2 regions of the Paenibacillus sp. CCS19 genome follow, and region 1 is predicted to be linked to the other one. Evidence: predicted binding sites of a transcription regulator. Region 1 holds the regulator's gene; the other holds the start of a gene.
The links. The regulator Rex, encoded in region 1, represses fermentation and respiration genes when NADH is low (regulators of the CRP and FNR family bind a similar motif). The targets are predictions, from matches to a motif close to TTGTGAAATATTTCACAA.

Region 2: a site for Rex is predicted at 2,955-2,972, ahead of nadA (quinolinate synthase NadA). Genes of this name have one in related genera too.

What each region holds. Positions count from the first base shown of each region.
Region 1 covers NZ_BTCK01000064.1:6,104-11,313, forward strand. Annotated here, with positions in the region: gene dinG (ATP-dependent DNA helicase DinG) at 1-2,035, shown strand, start outside; gene SBI19_RS27255 (redox-sensing transcriptional repressor Rex) at 2,032-2,679, shown strand; gene SBI19_RS27260 (amidohydrolase) at 2,672-3,964, shown strand; gene SBI19_RS27265 (cell wall elongation regulator TseB-like domain-containing protein) at 3,968-4,501, shown strand; gene SBI19_RS27270 (hypothetical protein) at 4,707-5,210, shown strand, end outside.
Region 2 covers NZ_BTCK01000068.1:6,425-11,634, reverse strand. Annotated here, with positions in the region: gene nadC (carboxylating nicotinate-nucleotide diphosphorylase) at 1-322, opposite strand, end outside; gene nadB (L-aspartate oxidase) at 315-1,928, opposite strand; gene nadA (quinolinate synthase NadA) at 1,965-2,903, opposite strand; gene SBI19_RS27720 (glycoside hydrolase family 26 protein) at 3,157-4,767, opposite strand.

The DNA.
Region 1 (5,210 bases):
CCATCTGCTCATTGAAGCGGGTACAGGTACGGGCAAATCGCTCGGGTATTTGCTGCCTTCGTTATTTTACGGTGTGAAGGAAAATAAGAAGATCGTCGTCAGTACGCATACGATCAACCTGCAGGAGCAGCTGCGGCAGCGCGACATTCCATTGCTGCATGAAGTAGCGCCATTCCCGTTCCGGGCAGCCATCTTCAAGGGGCGCGGCAACTACATCTGTCTGCGCAAATTCGATACGAAACTTCGGATGCGCGAGTACGTATCTCCGAATGAAGATCTGATGACTGCTGCGCAGATGATTATTTGGCTCGGGGAAACGGGTACAGGAGATCAGGAGGAGATGAACTTCGGCAATAAAGGCGCGGAGTTCTGGGAAACCGTTGCGAGCGATGCGGATTCTTGTCTCAACCGGGCTTGCCCTTGGTTCAGACGCTGCTTCTACCACCGAGCGAAACATGAAGCGAACATTGCGGATGTCGTCATTACGAACCATTCGCTTGTCTTTACAGATATTCAAGCAGAGCATCGGCTGCTGCCGGGCTATGAACATCTTGTCGTTGACGAGGCGCATCATTTGGAGGAAGTGGCGAGCAAGCACCTGGGATTGCAATTATCATATTTTTCATTGGTGCATCCGTTTAACCGCTTAGTGAAGGACAGCCGGGGAGGCGGTCTTCTCAGCCAATTGATTGCGCTGCTGCACGGCGAATCGGAGTCTGGCGTACCCGCATGGATTGAGACGCTAGATGAACTGAGCAAATCATTCACCGGCATACGTGAAGATTGGGACAAAATGTTCGAGCACATGTATACGCTGATGGGGGCGACCGGCGGAGCGCCCGCAGCGCAGACCGAAAATGGTCAGTCGGTATTCCGCATTCGTCCGAATGAACATCCTACGGGATGGTCGACGATTACGGATACGGAGAACAATATTTACGCAGACCTGAATAAGGCCGTTCGTACGCTCGAGAAAACGCTCAATGATATTAAGGACAAAATCGACGATACGCCCATTGTCAATCTCGTTACCGACTTGAACGGCGCGGTCAAGGACTTGGCACGGATTCGTGACGATATGCGGGTGTTCGTTCGCGCAGATAAGCGAGATACGGTATACTGGATGGAAGCGACCGCGCAATTCAAGTCCAAATCGCTGCAATTGAACGCAGTGCCCGCTGATGTCAGCGAGCAGCTGAGGACGCATCTCTTCGAAGCGAAGAAAAGCGTCATTCTAACGTCAGCGACTTTGTCGGTGCAGAAGTCGTTCCAATATGCAAGCGAGCAGCTGGGCTTAGATGGTCTCGAAGAAGCTGGCAAGCTGACAACCGTTCAACTGCCGTCTCCATTCAATTACCGTGAGCAGGCGCTTGTCATCATCCCGCGAAATTTCCCGCAGCTCAAGGGCGCTGGCAGTGATCAGAACTTTGTAAGCTTGCTGGTGAAGTCGCTTACCGATTCAGCTGTTCTATTGGGCGGCAGAATGCTGGTGTTATTCACATCCTACCGAATGCTCCGTCAAGTGTATGACCCGCTCAAGGAAGCGCTGGAGCAGCATCAGATTCAAGTGCTCGGGCAAGGGGTCGACAGCAGCAACCGAAGCAAGCTGACACGCAGATTCCGGCAGCAGAGCGCCTCCGTTCTGCTCGGTACGAGCAGCTTCTGGGAAGGCGTCGACATCCCGGGGGATGCACTGACCTGTCTTGCGATCGTGAGGCTTCCGTTCCAACCGCCTAACCACCCGCTTGTGGAGGCGAAGTCGGAGCTGCTGCTGGCACAGAAGCAGAATCCATTCATGAAGCTGTCGATCCCGCAGGCTGTCATCCGATTCAAGCAAGGGTTCGGACGACTCGTACGTTCTGCGAAGGACCGCGGCATTGTACTCATCTATGATACGCGTGTATTGGAAACGTACTACGGCAAATATTTTCTGTACTCGTTACCCGGACCAAAAATCGAGCATATGCACACGGAGCAGATTGTTCCGCGAATGCGCGAGTGGCTGGGCACCGAGCAGGAAGGGGTGCAGTCATGAAGCAGCAGTTGAAAATATCGGAGGCGGTCGTCAGACGGCTTCCGATCTATTTGCAGGTGCTGAATGAGCTGAGCATCCGCGAGGTGCAGACCGTTTCCTCGCAGGAGCTTGGCCAGAAGCTGGATTTAAATCCGGCGCAAATTCGGAAAGATCTTGCTTATTTTGGCGAGTTCGGGCGCAAGGGGATCGGCTATGACGTCAATTATTTGATCGAGAAGATCCGTCAAATTCTGAACCTTGATACAACGCATTATGCGGCGCTGATCGGTGCAGGTAATCTTGGACATGCGCTGTGCAATTATAATACGTACTTGAAGGATAACGTCCAGATTACGGCTGTATTCGATGCGAGCCCCACCAAGATCGGCACGAAGATTAACGGACTTACCGTCCAGCCCATGGATGCGCTGCGGCAGGTGATTCAAGATCAGCATATCCGGATCGGCATCATAACCGTACCGGCAAGCGAAGCTCAGAATGTAGCCAACGAGTTGGTTGCCTCCGGCATTGACGGGATCCTGAACTTCGCACCTGCCATTCTGAAAGTGCCAGAAGACGTTCGCATTCATCATGCGAATTTTACGACGGAGCTGTTGAGCTTGGCTTATTACATTGAAAAAGAGAGGTTAGAGCGCGATGAGTGAATGGCTGATTAAGAACGGCTTGTTCGTCACAATGAACGATGCACAGCCGATAGTTCGCGGATTCCTGCATGTCATCGATGATCGCATCGCATACATAGGGGAGCAGGAACCGCAAGTTTCCGAAGGAACGGAGATTGTAGGCGGCGAAGGACTTGTCTTTATGCCCGGTTTGATCAATACGCACGGCCACACGCCGATGACGCTGCTGCGCGGATTTGCTGACGATATGGTGCTGCAAACATGGCTGCAGGATAAAATCTGGCCGCTCGAAGCGAAGTTTGACGATAACTCCGCGCATTGGGGCTCGGCGCTTGCGCAGTTGGAGATGCTCAAGACGGGGACGACGGCTTTCGTTGATATGTACGACCGTACGCACATCATTGCTGGCGTTGTAGAGCAATCGGGCCTTCGCGGCGTTCTCGCACGCGGCGTTATCGGCTTCGGTTCGCCTGAAGAGCTTGACGCGAAATTCAACGAGGCTTACAACTTCGCACGTGATTGGAACGGCAAGGCCGACGGCCGAATTGCGACGATGCTGTCGCCTCATGCTCCATATACATGCGGACCTGCGTTCATCGAGCGCTTCGTTCAAGCATCGCACGAGCTGAACGTTCCGATTCATACGCATATGTCGGAGACGGCGGCAGAAGTGGAACAGAATGTGCGCGACTATGGCGCTAGACCCGTTGAACATCTCGATAAGCTTGGTGTGTTCGGTCGCCCGACGCTGCTTGCGCATGCGGTGCATCTCAACGATGAAGAAATCGCGCTGCTGGCAGAACGCGGCGTTGCGATCTCGCATAATGCGGCAAGCAACTTGAAGTTAGCAAGCGGTGTTGCACGCGTGCCGGATCTTCTGCGCGCAGGCGTAACCGTTTCGCTTGGCACGGACGGCGCTGCAAGCAACAATAACCTGAGCACGTTCGATGAGATTCGTCTTGCGGGCCTCATTCATAAAGGCGTCTCCGGCGATCCTACCGCTGTACCAGCAATCGAAGCGCTGAAGCTCGGCACGATCTATGGCGCACGCGCAATCTGGCAGGAATCTTCGATCGGCAGCCTGGAAGCGGGCAAGAAAGCGGACATTATCGCGCTTGATCTGAATAAGCCGCATTTCTTCCCGCTGACGGACATTATCTCGCACCTCGTTTATTCCGGTTCAGGCAGCGATGTTGTGCATGTCTGGATCGATGGCAAGCAAACCGTCCGCAAGGGCGAATGCTTGACGCTGGATGAAGAGCGCATCTATCGAGAAGCACAAGCCGCATTCGAAAGGCTGCTGTAATCCATGCGCGCTACGAGAAAGAAACGTGCTCCTTTCATGAATCCGAAGCGGTGGACGGCGCTTTCGCTCGTCCTGCTGCTTGCGGTCATTGCAGGGCTAGGCATGTGGTACAATACGATTTTCAAAGGCATTTGGTCGGCTGAGGCGCAGGCGAAGCAGCAAGCGATTGAGGCAGCCGCTTTGTCCGAAGTGGATAGCACGGAGAAGTACGTATGGGATGAGACGGTATGGGTCGTCGAAGGTAAGACAGCGGACGGACAAGAGCTGTATGTATGGCTTCGCGACAACGGAACCGAGACGATTCCCGCGTCGAATGCCGTCAGCAAGCAGCAAATTCGCAATTCGCTGCTGCAGACCAAGCCGGACGCTGACATTAAGCATATTAAGCCGGGCATTGTAGAAGGCCAGTATGTATGGGAAGCTTTCTACAGCCGCAGCGAAGGCGGACAGCAGAAGTATGAATATGACTTCTACAACTTCGAGAACGGAACGTTTATCAAGACATTGAAGCTGCCAGCCAAGCAATTAACGCAGTAGTTACGGTCGATCGAATACGAATGGTAATGACGCCGCCAGGTTCTCATCTGGCGGCGTTTCCTTTTATTACACCGCTCATTCGTATATCAGTTGTGATATACTCATCGTATAGCAAATGAGGCAAACGAATCATTGATTGATATAGATTGCGAGACTTTAGGATGAGTTGATCGATGATAAATTTACTTATATAGGAGGTCATACGATGCGAATTCGATTGATTCCTGCACTCGTGTCGGTTGCAGTCGGTGTCGGCTTGTTGTTCGGTGGCTGGTATACGTATGATCAATTCGCGGTCAAAGGACCGCTTGAGAAGGCGATAAGCAAGCTGCCTGATGTCGTGGAATCGACATCGAGTTTCAATAACGGTGCTGCTAACGTTTCGCTTACGCTGGATGAAGGCGCGAATTTGCGTACCGTATATGATCAATTGCTGACCGATGGCGCTTCCGTATTGAAGGGACGCGAGCTGAAGCTTGATGTTACAGGCGCCGTGAGCAGCGATGAATTGGACAAGCTGTGGTCGACGGTTTTGTTTGATGTCGCGCAAGCCATGGAAACGAAGACTTATTCGCAAATTCCGGCTGCGCTGGATAAGTTGGCGGCAGAGCATGCGGGTCTGACTGTCGATACAGAGATGGACGATGCAAACGTATATGTAACACTTCACAAAGGTGAGGCTTTCAAATACATCATCCTGCCGCGTACG
Region 2 (5,210 bases), on a different contig from region 1:
CCGACAGACGCTGCATAAGGTTAAGAGCCAGCCGCTCACCGGTCAGCAGACTGTGCGTGCTGCCTTCCGCTTCTGCGATGACCGTCCCTTTAGCAACATGGTCGCCATCTTGTACAAGCGCTTGATATACAATACCCGGATCGACGATTTCGAACACAAGCTTCGCAATATCGAGGCCTGCTATAATACCGTCTTCCTTCACATGGATAACAGCCTTCGAACGGCTGTCCGCTGGGATGGTCGTCTCCGTCGTAATATCGCCCATGCCGATATCTTCAGCCAGCCAAGCACGTATCTGCTCGCGCAGCGCGTAATCATACATCGTGAATCCGCTCCTCTGTAACTCCATATTCCCGGTGCAGCACCGTATGCTTGCGCCAATGCTTGTCGTCCCGTTCCGGGAAGTCCTCGCGGGCATGCGCGCCGCGGCTCTCCTCACGCAATAACGCGCCCTCTGTCGTCAGCAATGCGCATGTCAGCAGGTTCGCGAACTCATACTCTTCCCGCTTCGTCAGCACGCTCTGGAAAATCGGCAGTTGCCGCTTCAGCTCCTCGAAGCCTCTAGCAAGCCCCTCTCCACTGCGGCGCAGGCCGACATAACGAACCATTACCTTCTGCAGCTTCAGCCTACGCTCGACGACAGCTTGAATCGGCACGCCGTTGCGATCCGCTTCATAATGAACCGAAGGCGAGAACGTCAGCGGCGACAGACCCGCAATGCGGTCAACAATCCGTCTGCCGAATACAATCGCTTCAGACAACGAATTGCTCGCCAGTCGGTTCGCGCCATGCACGCCTGTCGATGAAACTTCGCCGCAAGCGAACAGTCGTTTAATGTTCGTCTCGCCATTGAGATCCGTCTTCACGCCGCCCATCGTATAGTGCATCGCCGGCGCAACCGGAATCCAGTCCGTTGTCAAATCCAAACCGTATTGTAAGCAGTATTCGTAAATCGTCGGAAAACGATGCTTCACCATCTCTTCCGACTCATGTGTAATGTCCAAATAAACGAATGTGGATTTCGTCTCTTCCATCTCGCTTACGATCGCGCGCGCGACAACGTCACGCGGTGCAAGCTCCAGCTGTTCATGATAGCGATCCATGAACCGCTCACCCTTAATATTGCGCAGGTAAGCACCTTCGCCGCGAACCGCCTCCGAAATCAAGAAGCGAGGTGCGCCTGGATAGCACAGCGACGTCGGGTGGAATTGGAGAAATTCCATATCTCTTATGTAAGCACCTGCGCGGTAAGCCATCGCTACACCGTCGCCAGTTGCCACGTCAGGGTTGGTCGTATACCGATACAGCTGGCCAGTGCCGCCGGAGCATAGAATGGTCGCTTTGCCGCGTACGAATAAACGGCTGCCGTCCGGCTTCTGTACAATTGCGCCGCAGCACTCGCCATCTTGCGTTACAAGATCGATGACAAAGTGGTCGTCCCACACGTCGATGCCGTCCATTGCAATTGCTTTCTCCGACAGCGCGCGTACGATTTCATAGCCTGTTGCATCGCCATTGGCATGCAGAATGCGCCGCTGACTATGCGCGCCTTCCTTCGTCAGAGCGAATTCGCCGTTTTCCCGGTCGAACTGCGTGCCCATCCGAATCAGGTCGTTCACGCCGTCTGGCCCTTCATGAACGAGCGCCTCGACTGCATCGCGGTCACAGAGTCCCGCTCCTGCAATGAGTGTGTCTTCGCGATGGTAAGCCGGGGAATCATCCTCGGAAATAACCGCGGCGATTCCCCCTTGTGCGTAACGCGTATTGCTGTCCATCAGCGACTTCTTCGTAATCATGAGCACCGAGCCCAGCTCGCTGGCTTTAATAGCGGTAAAAAGACCGGCGATGCCGGCCCCAATAACGATTACATCTTTATCTACAACCGGCAGTTCATCCAGTCGTACATCAATTAGATAATTAGGGATCATAAGGACAGATGCCTCCAGGTCACTAGGGTGCGATCACTATTTCACTTGCAGCATACGCTCGAGCGATTGCCGAGCCTTATCAGCGACTGCAGGCGGCACATAAACTTGCGGCTGCATCGTCTCCAGGCATTTGACAAGCTTCTTCAAGTTGTTGACCTTCATGTTCGGGCATACCAAGTACTTCGTTGCAAAATGGAACGTCTTGTTCGGGCTGTCGACCCGCAGCTGATAACCCGTACCGTCCTCCGTACCGACGATGAACTCTTGGCAGTCGGAGTTCTTGCAGTATTCCAGGATGCCGGTCGTGCTGCCGACAAAGTCGCCAAGCGCAACTACCTCTGGACGGCACTCAGGGTGAACGACGAATTGCGCATTCGGGTACTTCGCTTTCATCTCTTCTACATCTTTAACCGTCAGCATATCGTGCGTGTTGCAGTAGCCTTCCCAGATGATCATCTTCTTGTCCGTATGCTGCTGGACATAGTGTCCGAGGTTCTTATCCGGTACCCAAATAATCTCGTCGGACTCAACCGAGTTGATGACCTTCAGCGCATTGGACGACGTGCAGCAAATGTCCGTCTCTGCCTTAATCTCTGCCGAAGAGTTAATGTACGTTACTACCGTAGCATTCGGGTGCTGTGCCTTCAGCTTGCGAAGACCATCCACGTTAACCATGTCCGCCATCGGGCAGCCTGCACGTTCATCCGGAATAAGGACTGTCTTGTTCGGTGCAAGAATCTTAGCGCTCTCGCCCATAAAATGCACGCCGCAGAACACGATAACATCCGCGTCCGTAGCTGCAGCCTTCTGAGCAAGCAGGAACGAGTCGCCGCGGAAATCCGCTACCTCTTGAATTTCATCCCGTTGATAGTAGTGCGCAAGAATAATAGCGTTACGCTCTTTCTTCAACTGCATGAGTCGTTCGCGCAGCTCGCGGTTCTGCTCTGCTTTCCGTTCCAATGCCAATGCTTCCATCGGTAGGTCTCTCCTCTTCGCGCGGTCTTTTATTCATAAATATGATGGACTATGTGAATTCGTGCACATACTTTGCCGCCGCTTAATTTATAGTGTGAACAAAAGATGAATGTTTATAGTTAACATTAAATGTACACATTGCGGCGAACGCTGTCAATTACTAGATCATAGCAAGAGCGTCCAACTTTTCAACCAAATCGTTTGTATACAAATAGACGCCGCCGCCTCGAATCGAAGCAGCGGCGTCTTCCTTCTATTTGACCGTAACGTTGGTCTTCTGCGTCGTAGCGAGCTTGCCCTTCGTATCGTATGCCTTCACGACGATCTCGATCTTCTTGCCCTTATATGGCTTGAAATCGATCGACGCTGCCCATGGCACATCATTCGCCGTCGCGACTACTTTGCCGCCAATCTCGTACGTCACCTTGCTTAGCATCGGCGTCCATGCCTTCACATAAGCGGAAACTTTCTGCGGAGCTGCATTTAGCGTTGAGCCGTTGATAGACCGGTAAGCGATTGGCGACTCTTCGCCAACATTGCTCAAATAGAACGGACTGGCAATCGACTTCTTATAGGCGCTGAGCAGCTTATCGTTGGCGGACAGCATGTAATATTTGACCCGATTGGAACTGTCATGGTTGCTGTCGAACCAGAACACCCCTTTGACCTTCGGATAAAGCAGCGGCAGCGATGCATAGAACTGCTTCATCTGATAGTTAGCCCAGAGCGTCTTATCCTGCAGCTTCTCAGGATACATATACGACACGCCGCCTTCAGAGATGAAAACGGGTTTACGCTGTGCATACTGCTTATAAATATAGTCGAACTTCTCAATGTGGCTGGCACGGTCTTCGCCCTTCTTCAGTGGATCAAGCGTCGGAGTGAAAATCGTATACAAACTGACGCCTACCCAATCCACATAGGCATCGCCTGGATAATAATCGTTGATCGTGTACTCCGGTACCCGGTCAGGCGCCCATACCATCGCAACATTGTCTGGTGCGATCTTATGAATCACATTGGCTACGAGACGGAACTTCTCCTTATATTTCTTCGGCTCGTCATGCCACGGCACCCAGTCGCCGTTCATCTCGTTCGCGAATCGGAGGAACACCGGAATGCCCGCATCCGCAAGATCCTGTGCGAACTGGCGCAGATACTCGTCATCCTGAACCTCATCGAGCCCCTTCATTGGCTGTAATCCGATCTGGATCGCTGTTCCCGCCGCTTTCGCATGTTCGATATGACTCTTAAGCACAGACAACGGCTTGCCATAATTAAAATACAGCAGGTATGCAGCATGCTTCTTGCCTGTCAGCTGCTCGAAACCTTCCGTATAGAACGGCCTGCCTGTGGCCGCATTATGTACAGCAGGATCCAGCTCGGCATATGCACCCAGCAGCGCCCCATTCTTCGGCTCGAAAATCTCGCCATGCGTATTCGCATTGCCGAAGGCGCCCGCGTTCGTCTCGACGAACAGCTGCGCTCGGCTGCGCAGCGCATCCGCCTTCCGCTTCGCCGCAATGCTCACCTGCGTCTGTCCAGCCTTGTCGGCATACAGCGCTTCTTTATCCCAGTTAGCGACTGCTTCATCATATTTGCCAAGGTACGAATAATCCGCACCAATATTGCGGTACATGTTCGTAGCGTTGCCATACTCGCCCTGCTTTACGAACTCCGCAGCAGCAATCTGATACTTTGCAATAGCCTCTCCATATTTGCCCTTCGCGTCCAGCTGCTGAGCTTCCTTGTAGATGCCCCATACATTAAGCGCATAGGCGCTTCCAGCCGGTACGGCCACTACAACGATAACTGCTGCAATAACGCCTAGTGCAATAGACCTTAAGCGGTAACCCTTAACCATGCCATAACTCCCCCATGTCCTACTTATGTCATGAGGATAAGTTTACCACGCAGCCGCTAATTCCTGAATAAGGATTTATGCTCACGATCTCTAACCACCTGGAATTTTCTACCCACCTAAATCCTCCCTGCTAGGGAGGACCCCCGGGGTTTCCAACCCCGGGACCCCGGGATGAGGCGAATGTGTTAAGTGTGGGCGTGTAACCTAGCTCCGTGCTGAGAGTCGTGTGCCCCGTTGGGGCACAACTTTTGTTCGAGCGTGTTGCCCGAGCCTTACCACCTCGCGACCAGAGAATAAAGAACGTGTGATGGAAAGAGGCGCGCACATGTAACTGCCTGCTTCGAGTCACGTGCTCCGATGGGGCACAACTTTTGTTCGAGCGGTTTCTGGGGCGCCCCTTTAATTACCACAGTACCCAGCAAGGTACCTGTAATAATTACGTG